Regions from separate parts of the Sporomusa intestinalis genome, predicted to be linked through region 3. Evidence: riboswitches for the same ligand, from Rfam matches in the RefSeq annotation. Region 3 holds a riboswitch; each other region holds the start of a gene.
What was found. A riboswitch is a leader RNA that binds a small molecule or an ion and turns the genes downstream of it on or off. The one in region 3 is predicted to bind cobalamin.

Region 1: linked by a shared signal. The riboswitch ahead of ACZ481_RS18445 (TonB-dependent receptor domain-containing protein) and the one ahead of ACZ481_RS04130 (TonB-dependent receptor plug domain-containing protein) in region 3 are both predicted to bind cobalamin.
Region 2: linked by a shared signal. The riboswitch ahead of ACZ481_RS13450 (OmpH/Skp family outer membrane protein) and the one ahead of ACZ481_RS04130 (TonB-dependent receptor plug domain-containing protein) in region 3 are both predicted to bind cobalamin.

What each region holds. Positions count from the first base shown of each region.
Region 1 is NZ_AP042390.1:3,914,668-3,922,269, forward strand. It holds gene ACZ481_RS18445 (TonB-dependent receptor domain-containing protein) at 1-3,311, opposite strand, end outside; cobalamin riboswitch at 3,452-3,635, opposite strand; gene ACZ481_RS18450 (Arc family DNA-binding protein) at 4,102-4,284, shown strand; gene ACZ481_RS18455 (hypothetical protein) at 4,883-5,764, shown strand; gene ACZ481_RS18460 (site-specific DNA-methyltransferase) at 5,787-7,070, shown strand; gene ACZ481_RS18465 (DNA-3-methyladenine glycosylase family protein) at 7,150-7,602, shown strand, end outside.
Region 2 is NZ_AP042390.1:2,859,804-2,867,405, forward strand. It holds gene ACZ481_RS13440 (TonB-dependent receptor domain-containing protein) at 1-1,179, opposite strand, end outside; gene ACZ481_RS13445 (hypothetical protein) at 1,253-2,695, opposite strand; gene ACZ481_RS13450 (OmpH/Skp family outer membrane protein) at 2,888-3,349, opposite strand; cobalamin riboswitch at 3,633-3,815, opposite strand; cobalamin riboswitch at 4,298-4,578, opposite strand; tRNA gene ACZ481_RS13455 (tRNA-Val) at 4,823-4,899, opposite strand; gene ACZ481_RS13460 (acyl-CoA dehydrogenase family protein) at 5,086-6,219, opposite strand; gene ACZ481_RS13465 (DMT family transporter) at 6,327-6,779, opposite strand; gene ACZ481_RS13470 (3D domain-containing protein) at 6,935-7,602, opposite strand, start outside.
Region 3 is NZ_AP042390.1:895,120-899,830, forward strand. It holds gene ACZ481_RS04125 (TonB-dependent receptor plug domain-containing protein) at 161-2,131, shown strand; cobalamin riboswitch at 2,316-2,497, shown strand; gene ACZ481_RS04130 (TonB-dependent receptor plug domain-containing protein) at 2,648-4,627, shown strand.

The sequences.
Region 1 (7,602 bases), 2.5 Mb from region 3:
CCCTCCACATAACCGGCCAGCCCTGATAAATCGTTATCCATTTTCTCGCGCGAATAGCCGGCATAGAATTCCAGTAGATGGCTGTTGCCCAGTTTCCAGGCCGCGTCCAGGACCCCGCCGTAGCGTTCGCTCCGGAGGTTGCTCCAGGCCTGGCCGGGATAATAGGACTCATGGGCGATCTCCTGCAAGCCGCTGCGCCATTGTTTCTCCGAGTCCCGCCAGTCCAGCCGCCAGCCCCAGTCCAGGTTGCCGGCCTGCTGCCGCCGGCCCACCGCCAGGTCGGTCTGCCTGATCTCCTGATAGGAAGGATGGGCCAGCCTGGCCCGGGGCTCGGGGTTAATATACCCAGGGTCGTCACTGTGCTCGTTGCCGGCAGACCAATAGGGGAAATGGCGGAAGTGGTCCTTGACCGCTAGCTTGACCTGCCAGTTCTCATCCTGCCATTTGAGCAGGCCGTCGGTCAGGTGATAGTCATTGTCCCGCCGGGTCCGCCGCTCAGCCGTCAACGGCCCTGCTCCGTACGGGGTCTGGGGATGGTAGCGGTTGGTATAGCTGAAATCGCCATCACTCTGGTCGCGGTTGACGGCCAAGAGCAAGCTGCCCTCACCCAGTGGAGCCGCAACCTCCAGGTTGCCCTTGTAGCCGCCGAAGGAGCTCAGGCCGGCCGCTACGGAGCCGCCGCTGTCCCGGGGCTTTTTGGTGACAATGTTAATCACCCCGCCCATGGGAGCGCCCGCGAACCGGGCCGGGACATACCCGCGGTAGACCTCAATGCGGGCCACATTGTCCACAGGAATGGCCGACAGGTCGACGCCGGTCTCGGAGGTCAGGTTCATCTCCACGCCGTCCAGATAGATGCCGACCTGGGCGGCGGTGCTGCCCCGGACCCGGGCCAGGCTATAGTTGCTAGTGCCCCGGACCTTCTGGATGTGGATGCCAGGCACAGTTTCGAGGTAATCAGGCAACGTCTTCTGCTCGCCCTGGAAGTCTTCCGGCCGGATGACCGACACGGTGCCTGGCGAGAGGTCCCGCTCCCATTCCGGGCGCGGGGCCTCTACAGTCACCGGCGCCAGTGCGTAGTCCGCATCTGCGGCCAGGGTGGCAGATGCAAGCGGGCTGCTCGCTGGTGCAGCGGCTTTAACCGGCACCGGACCGCCAGATCGCCGTGTGCCGGCCGACGCAGCCACGGTTGCCTGGCTGTCCGCAGGCTGATTATGGTCAGGTGCGGCCTCCGGCTGTAGGGCGGCGGCTTCGTCTGGCGCATTTGCCCGACTGCCAGCGGCCGTCGTCGTCATAGTGGCAGCTGCCAGGCTGTTAGCCGCAGGCACAGCAGCCATTACCGGTTGAACAACCGCCGCTTTGCCACCTTTGGCCGGTAGGCCCCACCTCCAGGCCAGGCCGCCGTTGAGCTGCCAGTCCTGCCGGACATCACCGCCGGTGGACTTACTCACCTCCAGAAAGGCCGTGCTGTTCCGGGCAGTGTTCAGCCTGGCACCCAGGCTGAACTCCAGCCAGGTGTCCTGGCCGGCCACTCGCAGGGCCTCGCGATCACCGGAGTACCGGGCTTCCAGCTTGCTGCTGCCGAAGTCATGGCGGGCGATGAGCCGGACATAGGCCTGGCCGCGCTGCCGGTCATCGCTAAAGGCCTTGCCCACAGCTACACCGAGATGGCCGACTACCGGCCGGTCGGCGGTCTGACTGACAGTCAGCTGGTTAGGCAAAGTATAGGTGACCTGGTCGATCCGGCCGATGGCTAAGCCAACCTGGGGTTCCACATACCAGTCGTTGGCCAGGTCCCGGCGGTAGCCGTAGCGGGCGCTGAGACCGCTGGCCCAGCTGTCATAGCGGGCGGTGTTGGCACTGTCGCTGTCATAGAAATGGTAGTCGTTTTCGATTTTGGTCATCCGGGCCGCCAGGTCGAGGTAGCGGCCGTTGTGGCCGGTCCAGGAGGCATAGGCGCCAAGGCTAGTGCCTGTCAGGTCTCCCCGGCCGGTGACGTAGGTGGTAGCGGCATTGCTTCGTCCCAGCAGCAGGCCATAGTAGAGGGTGCCACGATAGAAGTCGCCCTCCCGGGCTTTATCAAACCCGGCTAGCAGCCCGTCATAGCTTTGGCTGCTGCTGCGCCCGTAGGCGCCCTGGTTGTTGAGCTTGCCCCGGTAGGTATGGGCCCAGACGTTTTCGGTTACCGGATTGTCCCCCGCGGAGGCCGGGGATAGCGTGTCCTGACGGTAGTGACGGGTATGCAGTTCATCCATACGGTGGAAGAGATTGCCCTCTTCCCTGCGCCAGACATTGCGGAAAGCCAGCTGGGCATCCCTGGCCATTTTGCCGGATTCGGAGATGACACCGGTGTTGTAGGCTTTGAGGGCCACGAGCACGGCCTTGCCAGCCTGCAGGTTGTTCCAGTCGATGACCGGCACCAGTTCGTAGAGCCGCAGCGGCCCATCCATCAGGGAGGCCTGCCCCACTACGTTGACCTTGCTGTAATCGGCAGCGCTGAAATCAGCGGCGATGTAATTCTTATAATTATCTGAATCAACATAATCCAAATCCAAGGTCTTGCGTTCATAAATCCCGCCGGCGCCACTGACCAGTTCCTTCCAGGCCGGGTCATAGGCCGACTGAATATATACCGTGCCGCCGGCACTATCCAGTTGTCTGACAGTGATGCTCGCCCCGGTAAGACCACCACTGCCACCCCTTTGTTTTACATTGGTATTGATGCGAAAGACAGTATCGCCAGTCAGTGTCAATTTATCCATGGTAAAATGATAGCCACTGATTCTGTTTTGCGTGTTGTCATACCCGTCAGGATACTGAACCGAAGGGGGATAAACTAGGGCCTGCCGGCCGGCCAGATCCAGCATACTGCCGGCGTTGAGGGTCAGGTCGCTTACGGTTGTATACACGGCCGCAGAAGCAGTTGCCGGTGTCCGCATATCCAGGGGCCGCCAGCGTTCACCGGTATTGACAACGATAGCGGTAAGATATTTTTTCAGCGTGGTCGCCAGGTTCCCGTTGCCACCGTCCGTAGTGGTGGATGTCCAGGTGGCGTAACCGTCCACCTCGCCCAGGAAGGTCCAGGTATTCTTTGTATCGTCTGGCGGTGAAAAGGCAGCTACTGTGGGAATCAGTGGTGATGTTAAGCTCAGAATTACCAGCCAACTCAGACTGAGGGCCAGGTGTTTGGCCCCGCGCCCGCCGCTGCTGCTGCGAACTGATTTTATCCGGCCGGTGTTTTTCGCCAGCTCCGATACTACCTGCCAGCAGGCACGGGCCCGGTTCCAAATGATTTTATATGTATGGTTCAAAGATGATCAGTCCTTTGTTTTTTCCTTATACTTTTGTTTACATGCACTAAAAAAACACTCCCGCAAAGAGAGTGTCATGCCAATTCGCCGGATTTTTCCGGTAATTTTTCATAATCTCCTCCCTGTCCGCGCAGGTACACATGGCGATTGCCGGACAGGCAGTTCTCCTGACTCCGGTTCATCACTTATCCCGCACCTTCCCCAAGCCTGAGGCTAAAGTGGTATATATGCGGAACTGCTCCCCGTTACAGTGGCGGGACCGTGCCGGCCTTTAACCGGCTTCCCTATTAAGCCCTTACGGGCACCTATCCCCTGGATATATACAATTGTCTCTTTTGCTTCACCCTATGCAGTATGGTCCAGAATTATTACTTTTTTTCTTTCCTCTTTTCAGGTAACGACAACAGTTTTTCTACAGATTCTTTTATTAGCTTTACCGCTGTAACAATGGTCCTGCATTTTCTTAGCACCTACATTGAAGTCAGCCACCAACTGCGGTTGATGTAACGCAGTATCAATTCCAGTGTCCTTCAGACACATTCCTAGATAGGCTTTCCCTTTTTTTACAGGATAAAGAGTTTACACCCGTTGTCTAAACTGCTCTTTTATACGCCTCCTTTCTGTAGAGCGGGACTCAAGTCGACCAAGCCACTTCATTCCCAATGTAGGCACCCTCATGTTCCATAATACATCTCAATCATATCATGCCGTCATTTTGCCGCCAATATGCCTTTTGCATCTCTTTTAATATACAGTTATTGTAATTAGACTCTATCGGAGGGGAATTACAATGTCATCAAATACGTCTAAGTTTACACTTCGTATCGACCAACAGATACTTGAAAAATTCCGCTATATTGCTGACAATAACTTCAGAACAGTCAATAAGGAACTAGAAATGATTATAAAAGCTCATATAACTGCATACGAAACAAAGAACGGGCAAATTAAGATTGATTTAAATACAAAATAAATTCTTGCGACTTTTTTTAACCCACATTCCGCAAGTTAAATTAATCCAAATTAAATTAAAGAAAAAAGCAACTCCAAACGACCAATGTCAAAAATTATGTTTGATTGCTTACTCGAATCCGAAAGTATCCTGTCAATTTTGAACTCCGCCCAAAATTGATTTTCATGAGTATTTATGAATCAGAGAGAGACCAAATATTGCTAGGCTTATTTCCCTTACTGATATTTTAATGTGTCGCTAGATTATCAGTCGGCAGGTCGGATAAAGCCCGAAGATAATAATAAATTTACGGTTTGCGATTATTTTAAAGTATCTTTTGATTACTTGGTAGAATGTTTGAATGATCCAAGAAGATGATAACAATTTCCAAGTAAAAAAGTGCCTAAAACATCACTGCTCGTAAATGAGGAGGGGGGGGTTTTAGGCATTTTTAAAATACTTTAAAATACTATATAACACATACGTTTTAAGCTTGCTTCCTCTACAATCGAGACATTCAATTAATGGCTTTATTGCATTATGACAACTTATAAAATGCAGGGAATGTGCAACTTTTTGCCGAATAATCCTGATAGGTCAATTAATGGGGGGGCTAATAATGGTTGATACAAAAAGAAAATCTTTAGCTGATTATAAAATTGATGGTCATAATTGGATTACGTTAGCTTCAGGCGAATATTATCCTGATATATTAAAAGATGCTTGTGAATTGTACAAGCCTGTATTAGTTATGTTTGGTCAACTTTTAAAATCATCTGAATCTTCGGTTCGATTATTTTTGCAAATTGCAGATGTTCCAGATGGTTGGATGAGGATTCAGCTTTCGCGGGTTTTTAGAAAGTATGTTAGCCCTGAAACGCCCGTTGAAATGCTGAAGAAGAAAACAAAAGCAAATGAAATATGTGAACAATTTGGCTCTGGCTTTAGGCCAATTCATGAGGTTCAAGCTGCATATATGGCACGTCCGATACCAGATGAAGCTATTTGTGCTATACTTTGGGAGTATAAAGACCGTGGTAAAAAGGGTTATGACTTGACAGAACGCTTCTTTTCAATTTTTCGGTTGCACTTTCCTGACTTGGATGTAACAGGACCAGAGCGAGCAGGTAAAGATATCTTACTAGGTAATGTATTTAATAATTATCCAAATCCAAGTCGCCCTGTAGACTTTGTTATTCGTAACAAAGACACAAAAGAGATATTGGCTATCGGGTTAGCCCGGTATGATGGTGATAGAGGTGGAGCACAGGAAGATGATCGCACAGGTGGCTACACTAGCTGTGCTGATGAGATTCTTAATTATGCTAAGACGAATAACTTAAAAACGAAAGTAATCTTTTTAAACGATGGACCGGGATTACTACTAGGCTCAATGTGGGATGACTATGTAAAACTTGAGAATAGATGGAGTGGTAAAATTCTGGTTGCTACTCTTCGTATGATTCCAGAGAGAGTTGAAATTGATTGGTTAAACTCATAATCGTATTACGGGGGAGATAGGCGTGGCTACTGGAATACCAAAAAATAAATGGACAAGTAATATAGTTCCCTTTGCTACACAAGTGGGGGGCTTAGATGTTACGCTTTCCTATGTAGGCAAGCGTAGTGAAGGAGAAATTTTAAGCACCGAGAGGGCTAGTTTAACTACGATTTGGCAAGGGGAAAATCAAAAGAATCGCCTATACTACGGCAATAATCTAAATATTTTAGCTTCTCTCCTCGATGACGAATCGGTAAGAGGTAAGGTAACACTCGTTTATATTGACCCGCCCTTTGCAACTAATAGTGTGTTTCAGTCTCGCTCACAGAATGATGCTTATTCTGACTTGCTAGTTGGTTCACATTATATTGAGTTTTTGCGGGAAAGGCTTATTTTGATTAGAGAATTGCTTGCAGATGACGGTTCTATTTATATTCACTTGGATGATAATATGGCATTTCACATTAAAATTATAATGGATGAGATTTTCGGAAGTTCTAACTTTCGAAACTGGATTACTCGAAAAAAGTGTAATCCGAAAAATTATACTCGTAAGACTTATGGCAATGTCACAGATTACATTTTGTTTTATTCAAAGACCGATAATTATACTTGGAATCGCTCTTACGAGCCATGGACACAAGAACGTATTGAAAGAGAATATAATTATACTGAAGAAGGCACTGGTAGACGATATAAAAAGGTTCCTATTCATGCACCTGGAGTTCGAAATGGTGAAACAGGTATGATGTGGCGCGGTATGAATCCTCCCCCCGGAAAACATTGGCAATATAAGCCTTCTACACTTGATGAAATGGAGGCACGAGGAGAAATCCACTGGTCTTCTACTGGAAATCCACGCCGCAAAGTATACATTGACCAAAGTAAAGGGGTTCCCGTTCAAGATATTTGGCTTGAATTTCGGGACGCTCATAATCAAAACATTAAAATTACGGGCTATCCCACAGAAAAAAATCCTGATATGCTAGCTCGAATTATTGAAGCGTCTTCAAACCCCGGTGATATAGTCATGGATTGCTTTTCGGGCTCTGGAACAACATTAGCCGTTTCGTCTAAACTAGGACGTAATTGGATAGGAATTGATAATAGCTCAGTAGCTATTACTACAACCTTACGGAGATTAACTAATGGGCTTGAACGCATGGGAGATTTTGTAGCTAAACCCAAGGATGCCAAGGAAAACAGCCGATTTCAGCAAGAGGAAGTAATAAATATTCGAGATTTTTCTTTATTTATAAGCGAAGAATCTGAAGAAATTAATGATTTTTTAGTATTATGGAAATAATTCCAGACTTATGATAAATAAAATTTAAATAAATCCTCTGCCTCATTTAGCAGAGGATTTACTAAATATTTGGAGCATTATGGAAAATATGTTTATTTTTGATAAAAACAGTACGCCTATTAAGTATTTAATAGGCGTAGATGAAAGAATGAGTTATTTAATAAGCAGAATTGATTGTTATATACTTAGCATTAGAACAAACTATTTTGAGTCTATAGTTTATTCAATAATAGGTCAGCAACTATCATCAACTGTTGCAAATGTTCTGCGTCAGCGTTTTTTTAAAATATGTGGTCAAATTACCCCAAATATACTCCTTTCTTGTACTGACGAATCACTACGCTCTATAGGTATATCTAAGCCTAAAATAGCCTATATTAAAAACTTATCAAGTAGTGTATTAGACGGTAATCTTGATTTTAACCTTTTGTTAAATCTCCCCGACGAGTCAGTTATTGATAAACTAACTCAAGTTAAAGGGATTGGACGATGGACTGCCGAGATGTTTCTAATTTTTTCTTTAGGAAGGCTC
Region 2 (7,602 bases), 2.0 Mb from region 3:
GTTTAACATACTAAGAAAAAGTCCGGTATGTAGCCTGCCTCCGTAAAAATCCCTTTCACGCTGTTTGTCGTAGCCGACCTGAATGCCGTTGTAGCTCTGGTCAAAGTCGGAACCGTAGGCGCCGGCAAAATCATACTTGCCGCGCCAGATTTGGCCCCAAGCCCCATCGGCCCCTTCGCTCTGCCCGAGCCGGTTGGCCGCCCGCAATTCCTCGCCCCGCTTCCAGAATAGACCGTCTTCCATCCGCCACAGATTGCGCATGGAAAGCTGGGCGTTAGCCGCGCTGAATACGCCCTGGGAAACCAGATCGCTGCGGATGGCGGCCCAATTCAAACCATAGCTTTGTTTATAGTTTCCCGCACTGCCCGATACCTCGCTTGCCGTTAAGGTCGGAGTAAATAAGTATTTGTTCAGCGAACTGTCTATATAACTGCTTTCTCCCGTAAATGTGAAGTCGCCGCTCTCAATCTTGGCTTTTACCTCGTCACTGATCGCACTCAGAGTAATGACGGCACCAGACGTTGAACCCTGCAGCATAGGCTTTACGCCAGCGGCAAGGTCGGGGCCGCCAAAGCTTTTATTATAGCGGATCTGCACCTTGACGTCGACCGCATCGTCCCCTAATTGCGGATTCTTAAACAAGAACCTATCGGTTAAAGCGCCGCTGGCAATGTCTGGGTGACTGTACATATTAACCCGTAGAATTGCCCCGTCGTGAAAAACCGTTTTCACTGAATTTGCAGTGTCGGCCTTCAACATTCGAATAAGCTGGTTAGACGTCCAGTCGTTGGCTGGATAATTCTCGGGTCCATACTTATAGGACAGGTCAAGGACTGCGTCTTTTTCCAGTGTCAATGTTCCTTCGACATTAATAAGATTATTACTATCCAGCGGCTGCCAAATCCCGCCGCTTTGAATGGTAATATTGGTATATTTCGTCGCACTACTCTCCCCGTTCCCGGTTGCTGCATTGAAGTAAGTTCGCCAGGTTTCGCCACTGGCAATCGTAAACCCAGTCGGATTGTTCACTTTGATATTGGGATGGGTGACGTTGGCCTCATCATATAACCGCAGTGCCGCATGAGCCGGCGTGGCATAAAGCAAGGCGGCCGATACACAGGCCGCCAGGAGCGCTCTTTTTTTCTGCGCCCCGCCGGATTGTTTCTTTCGTTTCTGCAAAAATTTTCTCTCCCCACTATGAAAATTCAAAATTGTGGAGGGGAACTGCTTCCCCTCCACGAGAAACCTTGGGTTATTTTTTGGCTTTGGCTGCGGCTACTTCTTTTAAGAATTTTTCCCGTTCGATCAACGCCGCCGGCGAGTTGGAGGCAAACGCCGGCGCGACATAGCCCTTCAAGGCTCGCGGCGCAGCCACTTCGTCTTCGTAAATGGTCACGAAATTGAGGCCGGGGAAATCCGACCCGCCGGTAAACGTGGTGAGATCGGCAAGTGTGGCAGCGGCGACTTGGCCGCCGGAATTGTAGATAGCCAAATCTTCGCCTCGGACAAACCAGGTGTTCGCATTGCTTTCCGAATACAGCAAACCCCAGAGGTAGCCGCCGTCGGTTGTAGCTTGCACCGGTATTGGAACAATACTCGAAATCAGCGCCCCGCCGGCCCCGAGAACTGTGCTCAAATCGGTCTGATACAGCCGGTAGCTAAAGGCAGCAAAGCCAGCAGTAAACTTTCCGGTAAGAATATAGGCGTCATTCCCGTCAGCGCTGAAGGTCAGCGCCCGGAAATCGAACCGGTCAGTTTCATTATCTGGATCGGTATTATTAGGAGCCGCTACGAGCAGGTCAGTGACCGCCAGCGTGCTTGGATCAACCCTCTGGATACGGGAACCGGGGTTCCAATTAAAGGGATAATTCGGCGGATAGGCCTGATCCAACTGCGGGCCGCCAACGGCAGTCAGGATGAGATGGTCGTCCGTACCATCGTTATAGGCCTGGATGCTGAAGGCATTTTGAGCCGCTCCGCCGCTTGTTGACGAGCCATAGGGGCCGTTAACGGCTACCGGTGGGCTGCTGAGCGCAAGATCCAGTTGTACTATCGTGCTGTTCAGGTAGTTGGCGCTAGGCGCGCCGGCCGTCAGGTTCGTGCCGCTATTGAATACAGCATAGACATAGTCGCCGATGATATCCAGATCGACGCCGTAGGTTTGGTTGCTGCCGACCGTCAGCGCCGGGAATTGATAATAGCCAGTCTGCGGCGTATAGGTATCGCCGTTCGGACCGTTGCTGCGCACGCGGAAGACAAGTCTGTTGTCATAGTCGATGCAATAAATATCGACTGTCGTGGCATTAATTCTTCTGGTTTTGAGGGCATAGGGATTGGTAACGCTTACGGTGCCGTCCGTCAGTACGACAGGCCCGGCCACGGGGTTGTTCCAGACAAAAGGAGTAGTATTATCGGCATCGGCTTCATAGACCAGCCAGTTGCAAACGGCGACGCCGCTTGCCCATGAGATGGAAGCCACTGCGGCCCGGTTGAGTCCGGCGCCGTTTTCGAAATATAATGGTTTGGGATCAGAACCGATGAAAGGACTGCCCCCGGCATTGGTATAGGTCGTTCTTACTCCTTTATGCACGAGGATGGCAGGAGGCGGACTGGGATTGGGATATGTGGCAGTGCCGACATCGCCTCTGGGAGTACCGGTATAAGTATACGTTCCATACATTACCTTACTAGCCATAAGTTTTCACTCTCCCATTTTTTACTGTTTACCGTATGACCGTCAACAGCTGGCGGGCTGCTGAGGTCTTTTTCTTAGTGCTCACGAAAAAAACCGCACCTCCTTGTTAGATTTCCTTATCGCAGCCTGCCGAACGCCGTCATCGCGCCCGGGCAGGACGAACAGGCTGAGTTACGCCGTCGCCGCTGCTGCTTATTGTTGTACCTTGGTTATTACGTCGGCGGTAATGTCGATACCGCCGTAGATCACATTTGCTGCGTCAATCACTACGGTCAGGCCTTTGGCTTTTGCAACGGCCTCAATTGATTCTTCGATCTTGTCGCCCACCGGTTTCATCAGTTCGTCTTCCCGCTGGGCCTGCTGGCGGGACAGCTTGTCACTGTAGGCCTGTTTGTCGGCCGGCGCCAGGTCTTTGGCGTTGGTGTCATAGTCTTGCTGGGCCTCGGCCCGCAGGCGCTGGATGCGCTGCATCAGGTCCTCAATGCCGGGGTAGGCGGCGAAAACCTGCTGGCGGTTGATATAGCCGACGGTTTGTTCGGTCTTGGCTTTGGCTTTGGTCCTGGCTTTGGCGGCCAGCGCCGGCGCGGGAGCTAACAGTCCGGCCAGAAAGCAGGCGGCAATAAGCAGGGCTAAGATTGCGCGTGTTTTGTTCATGGGTTGTATCCTCATCTAATCTCTAAATTTGTTTGTACAAGCCAGGCTTGTACGCCGGCTGTCCTGTACCATAGGGCCGGACAATCCAGCAGCTAAATAACAATAAAGAAAACACGGCTTGCGCCGAGCCTGTGGCGAAAGCGGAAGCCGATGTTGCCCTTATCCAGGGAAAGTTAACCTTTCTGTCAGGATAAAAAGACTCCCTTAGCGGGAGTGCTACGCTGACCGGCCGCAATGGGACCCCGGTTCCACGTAATCTCCTCCCTGTCGCTCGCAGGTACTATAGGCGATTGCTGGATAAGGCAGGTCTCCTGACTCCGGGTCATTGCTGGCTGCGCCTTCCCCAAGCAGTTGCTTAAGTGGCTCTGTCTGCAGTTCGCTCCCCGTTACAGTGGCGGGACCGTGCCGGTGTTTCACCGGTCTTCCCTTTTAAGCCCCGCAGGGCACCTATCCCACATAATGATGTTGTTCGTTGCAGCCTATGCAAACTGGCCGCAGAATATGACTGCCGGTTTTGACTGATATCGCTGTCCGGCTGCTTCCCTGTACCTCCTTTGTTCGCTACCTGTTGTAGGCTGGGCCGGTAAATAGCCAGGGCTTACGACGGCCGGCGTTGGCATGATAGCCGCCGTAAGCTGCCCTGCTGTTGCCGCAGGTCTGGCAAAGATGTCCGTACAGGCAGTTCTCCCGGCAGGCGGACTACCTGTACGCACTATGACAATAATTGCCGTTTGGTACGGCAATTATGATACAACTGTGTCGTAACGCAACATGGCTGGGTGCGAAAAATCCGTTATCCCTTCACAAGTTTTCTATTGTATGTTCACAATGGCAAATAAAAAGAAGCCTCCTGTGATAACAACACGTAAGGAAGGCTTCTGCTTGTAGCCCGGAAAAAACTGCCGGCACAAAACACGCACTAATCCCCTCCCTATCGCTCGCAGGTCAACGGTGATTGTCATGCAGGCAGTTCTCCTGGCTCTGGGTCATCGCTCCACCAAACCTTCCCACGACAGAGACGTCGTACCGTCGACACATATGTGTTCGGCACTAGCCTCCTTTAGAGGCGTCGCACCGTCAACTCGTGCGTGTTCGGCACTAGCCTCTTTTTGAGGCGTCGCAGTGGTATAAAACATGGCTTTGCTCCCCATTACAGTGGCGGGACCGCGCCGGCTTCCAACCGGCTTTTCTATAAAGCCCTTGCGGGCACCTGCATCTTATTGTATTTATTTTTGTTTTAAGTAGTGTGATTTCCTAATTCTGACAATACCACTTTTGTAATGTTTTGTCAATAGGTTTTTTAGACAGGTACTCTTGCGGCAAGCGGCAGTTTCCGCTTGCCTGCCCCCGCCCGGACGGGCTATAATAGCCTTAGGGTGGTGAACGGATGGAAGCATTATTGCAACAGATCCTGGGCGAGATGAAAGAGCTAAAATAAAAAGCTCCCGATCTCTCGGCAGCTTTTGCATTCCCTGGTGGGATTAACTGGACTCGAACCAGTGACCCCTACGATGTCAACGTAGTACTCTAACCAACTGAGCTATAATCCCGTAGCACATAACATATTATAGTAAGATTGCAGGCAAAAGTCAAGCATTAATTAGGCCTTAATTTTGTCCGGCCAGAAACAGGCAAACGCTACTGGCGCAGTGGCGTTTTGTTGAGACATAAGAACGACGATACCCTAACGGGCATCGTCCTATAGGACTTGGCTTGTGCCAAGTCCTTTCTTATTTTTAGTACAGGATGTTATTGGCAATAACCAGGCGCTGAATTTGGTTGGTGCCTTCGTAAATCTGCATAATCTTAGCGTCGCGCATGTATTTTTCCGCCGGGTATTCCTTGGAATAGCCATAGCCCCCCAGCACCTGGACCGCGTCAGTGGTCACCTTCATGGCGGTGTCGGCAGCAAAGCACTTGGCAATGGCCGACTCTTTCGTGTACGGCGCAGCCTGATCCTTCAGCCAGCAGGCTTTATACACGAGCAGGCGGGCGGCTTCAATCTGCATGGCCATATCGGCCAGCATGGCCTGCACCAGCTGGAAGGAAGCGATGGGCTTGTCAAACTGCACGCGCTCTTTCGAATATTTGACCGCCAGTTCAAAGGCCGCCTGGGCTAGGCCGACCGATACGGCGCCGACGAACGGCCGGGCCGCATCCAGTGTTTTCATGGCGATTTTGAACCCTTCCCCTTCCCGGCCGATTCTGTTGTCGGCGGGGATGCAAACATTCTCCAATACCAATTCACAGGTGTTGGAGGCCCTGATTCCCATTTTTTCTTCTTCCTTACCCACGGAAAAGCCTGGTGTGCCCCGCTCGACGATAAAAGCTGTCAGGCCGCGGATGCCGGCGGTTTTCCGGGTATTGGCAAAAATAATATAGATATCGGCAATGCCGCCGTTGGTGATAAAGCACTTCGTGCCGTTGATAATATAATTATCCCCGTCCTTGACGGCGGTAGTGGCAACGGCCCCCGCATCCGACCCGGCGCCAGGCTCGGTTAAGGCAAAGGCCGCCAGTTTGCCGTTATTGAGGACATCGAACATTTTTCTTTTTTGCGCCTCATTGCCTAATAAAACGACCGGATAGGAAGCCAGGGAGTTGGCCGCCGTTGTGGTGGCCACCCCGGCGCAGCCTTTGCCTAATTCTTCATATATAAGAGCAATGGAAAGAGCATCAAGACCAGGTCCGTCATACTCTTCAGGGACGGTCAGATTTAATAAGCCCGCTTCATCAAGTTTTTTCCACAGATCAGGGGGAACTACACCTTCTTTATCCATTTCCAGAGCGTGAGGCGTAATTTCTTTAGCAACAAAATCTTTTACCATTTTCTGTAGATCCAATTGATCGGGAGTAAAGTTAAAATCCATGCTTTGCCTCCTTATGGTTAGCATAAAACCAAAAAATACTAATGATAAGTATACCGCATATTGTTTTTTTTGTTAACACCTAATTGGTAAAAATATAAAAAAAAGCGCTATTTTAACAATAATTTAGCGCCCACTGCAAGCAATACCAGCCCCAATAGCTGCTGGGGGCTGCATGCAGAACGCTCAAGGCCAAACCCGCCGAAATGGTCGATAATAATTGCCGTCAGTACCTGGCCGACAATGATGGCGGTAGTGGCGTTAGCCACCCCCACACTGGGGATGCTGGCGGCGACCAGATAGATGATGCCAACGCCGATAATTCCTCCCAGCCAGGAATACCAGGGCGCAACCTGCCAGGCATACAAATTGCCTTTGCCCATGTTAAATACAAACAATAAAACCATAACCAGAACCGCTCCGGTCAATTGCACGACAAAGGTAGCCTCCAAGAGGCCGACCGCTTTGCTCAGCAGGGCATTCAGCGACCCCTGGACCGCCATCAGCACGCCTGAGACTAACGCCAGCGCCAATGGCAGCATTTCACCAGAAAAAAGATTCAATCCGAACACACTCCCATCAAATGATCGAGCCTGGACAATAAACGCAGCCGGCAGCAAGAACCGGATGAATGTAGTATAATACCAGGAGCTCTTTAATATTCCGGGAGAATCCGGTAATCGGCGGCAAAAGGAAAAGCAGGCGGCAGCCTGCTTTTCTAATCCAGTATATAGACGGTTACTTTGCGGACGCCAAAATTCAAAGCCTCGCGGCGGTTGTCGAAAGCCAGGTCAATCCGCTGCCCCTTAATGGCGCCGCCAATATCGTCGGCGATGGCATAGCCGTAGCCTTGGATGTACAACCGGGTTCCCAGCGGAATTACCGCCGGATCAACAGCCGCCATGCCCCGGCGCAGCAAATTGCCGCGATAGGTATAACTGCCGTTGCCGGGATCATGGGCCGTATAGGCCGAAGCTCTCATCAGCAGCGACCGGCTGTAGCGGCTGGGCTCACCTGTTGCGCGCTCAAGGTAGGTAAAGGTTTGCCTGTCCACTGTGCCGGTGATTTCGAGACTGGTGCTGCGCTGAAACGCTTTTACGGCGTTGGCGGTAATCGGACCGTAGACACCGTCAATATTGCCGGCATAAAAGCCGCCGTCTGCCAGCAGCTTCTGGACGACGCGGACTTTATCGCCGCGCATGCCCATAGTCAGCGGCGGCGGTTCGGGCGGTTCCGGCGGCACAACGGCTTCTGCTTCTGCTTTGGCCGCAGCCGGTGAGGCTGCAATATCCGGCTGGGTCTTTGCTGCCGGTGATGACACCGCTGTTCCTGCCAAAGGATTGCTGATGCTAAGGAGTAAGGCCAGGCAAAAAATTACGGTAAAAA
Region 3 (4,711 bases):
GGTGTTTTCATGGCCTAACCTGTAGAATACCCCTTGCTGTCACTGGTGAGGGGTATTTTTTACGGGTAATGCCGGACGGTGGCCCAAATTGCCGGCTGCCATAAGGGCTAGCGCAAGCAACTAATAGCAAAGGTAGACTAAGTAAGAGGAGAAGAGAAAAATGAGAGTAAGCAAGCACAACAGAAACATTGGTTTAGCGGCACTGTTGTTTTCCACACTGGCGCTGGCTTCGCCTGCCCATGCGGAGGATATCGAAGCTACAGAGGAATATGTCTGGGACACGATTTTGGTTACGGCGCAGCGCTATGAAAAAAAGGACCTGGATATCGGGGCGGCAACTGACGTATATACCAGCGAACAGTTACAGAACACCGGCGCCCGAAACCTGCAGCAGGCATTGGCCATGGCCACCGGCGTGATTTACCAGGCCAAAGGCCCCGGCGGGGCTTCGCTGGGATCTATGACCAGTAAAATTAGTATCAGGGGTGTGGAAAAAGGAACACTGCTGCTAATCAACGGCACGCCGGCCAATTTAAGAGGGTTGTATAATCTCGAGGATATGCCTCTGGAAAACGTGGAACGCATTGAGGTGGTCAAGGGCGGCGGGTCTGTTTTATATGGCAGCGAGGCTACCGGCGGTGTTATCAATATTATCACAAAGAAGGAAATGCCGAACACCGTTACTGTCGGCGGCGGCAACAAGGGGCAGCAAAACTATGCGCTGACGACGCAGGCCGGTAAGCTGGGTTTCAGCTATACCTATGATAAGTGGGGCGATGTTGGCAAAGTTTCTTCCAACTTGGCCACTCCGGAAATGTATAATGCATTTAATGGTTCGGAGAAAAATAATATTACCCTCAATTATGTTTTTGATGAAAATGTGGACTTAATGTACAGTCATAATGAATCAGTCAGCCGCTTTACCTATACCTTTGGTAAAGGCTATGACGCTAAATATGATTATCCTTATTTTATTGATGACAAGGCGCGCTACAATCGCCGGCACGATAATACCAAGGATTTTGTGCAGCTTAATGTGAAGCAGGGCGATTTAAAAGGCAATCTATACTATAATGCCAACAGTTTGCATTCTACCGGGATGGACTATTACAGTTCAACCGGCGAGAGCGACAAATATCCGCAATGGAAAGATTCCAAGGAGAAGAATCGCACATATGGTTTCGACCTGCAAAATATCTGGCAGACGAGCGGCAGTACGCTGTTATTTGGCGCAACCTATCAAAATGAGAGCTATACGCCGGAAGTGAAAGAAAGCACCCGCTATGAGCGCAATAATTATTCCCTTTACGGCCAATGGGAAGCGCCTCTGCGGGAGGCCGATACCTTTACGCTCAGTGCCCGGAAAAGCTGGACAGGCGGGGCTGCCGAAGATAAAAATTATCACAACTTCAGCGCCCAGGGACAGTTTGTCCATAAGCTGTCGGCCGACGCCAGTGTGTATGCCAGCATTGGCCAGTCCTATGTAATGCCAACTTTTGGCCAGATGTACTCCACTGGCGGTACTATGGTGGTCGGCGACCCCAATCTTCGGCCCCAGACCGGTATTCATTATGAAGTTGGCTGGAAGAAAAATCATAATAACCACAAATGGCGGGCGGCACTATTTAATTATGAGATTGAGGATAATATCAGCTTTAGCAAACAATCTGACAAATATTACGCCGTCAATGAGGATCTGAAAAATACGGGGATCGAGTTAAGCGCCGATATTCAGGGACATAACGGCTGGTCTTACCAGTACGGGCTGACCTACAGTGATCCCAAGGGCAGGGCAAAATCCGAAAAAACCGGCGTTAAAACCTATTGGGACAGAAACTTCGGCCGGCTGCAGCTCAATGGCGGGGCTACGTACCAGATGGATAAATGGACGGCCAGCCTCTCGGCGAATTACCTGGCCAAGCGGGTGCTTACGCCAAGCAATGCGCACTCTTTTGAAACCAAGCCTTATTTATTAACAAGCTTACATGTCAATTATGCCGTTGACGCAGTCAGTGAAATTAACTTGAGTATTGATAATGTGCTGGACAGGCAGGACAATGTCAACCATACCAGTTCGGCCTATTACACAACCCCCATTAATTACATGCTGAGTTATAAATATAAGTTCTAATATTATATTATGGGCAAATACCAGCCGTTTAAAGTGCTGGTATTTGTTTTTAGCACAGGGGACGGCACGGAACAGGGATGATCCCCGCAGTCATGGGCCGGAATATTGGAATTGTATTAACCGGAAGAAATATGTTTGACAACCCTAAGCGGCAATGGTAATATTAAACATGATATTTACAGAAAATTTAATATGATCAATAGGTGCCCGTAAGGGCTTAATAGGGAAGTCCGGTGCAATACCGGCGCGGTCCCGCCACTGTAATGGGGAGTGAATCCAAGAGATGCCACTGAGACGAAGGTCTTGGGAAGGTTTGGACGAGCGATGATCCGGAGCCAGGAGAACTGCCTATTGCAAATCACCGTTTAACCTACGAGCGATGGGGAGGGGATGCGAATACTTAATGTATCTATGTTCTCCCAATAATATATTGGGAGTTTTTTATTTGGTCTTATCCTTTCGACGGTTACTGCACCCGTTCTGCAGGAATTATAAATTGTTATGGAGATGAGATGTGTGAAAACAAGAAAGTCGAACAAGCCGAACAGGCAAAGGCATGCCTGGCTGTGTGCTATGGTGGCCGGCACGCTCTTAACACAGTGGCCAGGGGTTTCCTACGCCGAAGAAGTGGATGCATATGTGCTTGATCAGGTAGTGGTTACAGCCAATCGGGTACCAACCAAGCTTTCCCAGGCAGCGGCTAATGTTTCAATCATCGATAGAGAGGAGATTGAAAACGGACATTATAAGAGCCTGGCCGATGTGTTAAAACATGCCAATGGCGTTGAAATACGACAGCAGGGTTTTCCGGGGGCGGAAGAATATGTCCGCCTCAATGGTGATGAGCGGGTGCTCATCCTGATTGATGGACGTCGGGTGAATTTAAATAAGAAACCAGGCCATGGTCAGGCGACCTACAATCTAAATGTTCTTCCCTCCCTAAGCAATATTGAGCGCATTGAGATCGTAAAAGGAGCGGCGTCAGCAATATATGGCTCAGACGCTGTAGGTGGTGTTATTAATATTATTACCCGGCAAGGCGGCGAAAGTCGTTCGACTCTTGATATCGGAGCCGGCTCCTGGGGGTATAGGCAGTATGAGCTTACCACAGCAGGCGCTGAGGAAGGCTGGAACTGGTTTATTACAGCAGGGAAAGAAGAGCAGGATCACTCTGCCTATAAAGATTTTAAATTTGGCACCGTAAAAGATATGCCGAACAGCGCGTATGATCAGAAAAACATGACAATCCGTATTGACAGGGAATTAAGCGACACGACCTCACTGACATTCAGCGCGGAGCATGCTGACGACCATAAGGGGCAGCCTTATAAGCCACTTGGTTTTATAAACCATAATCCCAGTGCGTATTTAGATACGCTTACCAATAACTGGGATTTGACATATAATATGGATAAATCATCAACAACCCCGGGATACTTGCGCTTGTACCAAAATTATCATAAGTATGAATTGCATGATACCGATGAGGATTCGATGTACAACAATAAGGAAACCGGCATTGCCTGGCAGGATGGCTGGCACCTAGATGACAAAAACCTTTTGGTCGGGGGCGTGGAATGGCGCAATACCCGGGTGCAGCACACCTCAATGGGTAATCAGGAAATTACCAATAAGGCAGCATACTTGGAAGACCGGATGCAGCTAAATGACAAATGGATTCTGACTCCAGGCATCAGGTATGACCACCATAGTACGTTCGGTTCCAAGGCAACGCCGCGGGCTTCATTGAACTACCAGATGGATGAAACCACAGACATGTACATATCGTGGGGCAAGGTTTTTAATGCGCCGCTGGTAGATGATTTATTCTGGCCGGAGGAGGGTAGTGAGTATGAGTATGGAGGGCAAATCTACCGATACAAGCTGGTCGGCAATACCAACCTAAAACCTGAAACCGGCTATACGACGACAATAGGCATCAATAAAAAATTGGATAAGCGGACATATGTTAAGGCCAGTTATTTCCAAAGCAAGCTGCACGATGCAATTGACTGGGGCTCATATACATATGATGACAGCGGTATCTCTACAACTGTATATACACCGTCCAACATCAACGAATTACGCAAAAAGGGTGTCGACATAGAATTACGGCGGGCTATTTCGCCACTCTGGACTGTTATGACAGGATATTCTTATTTAAAGGTTGAGGAAAAAACTGGTGCTGCCTATATTCAGGACCCGGAAAACTCGCAGCCAAACGGTTACCGGCTAGGGGTTAGCTATGCCGATGAAAAATGGAATATTGATATTGATGGCACGGGGGCTACCGGGCGCAGTGCAACGAGGTTTACCTCTTCACGCTACTGGATTGTGGATCTGGCTATGAATTATTCTATTGATAAGCATGCCCGCGCCTATTTCAAAGTTAATAACTTAACAAATCAAGATTATGAATTAGTGGGAGATTCCCAACTTGGCTCGTTCCCCATGCCAGCCCGCAATTATCAGTTAGGCGTGAAATATTCCTTTTGAGGTTACAGCCAAAGTGATTTGATATAAGACCCAAAAATAGTTTCTGATTATACTAAGAGGTTGTGTTTTGCCTCTACCTCTTTA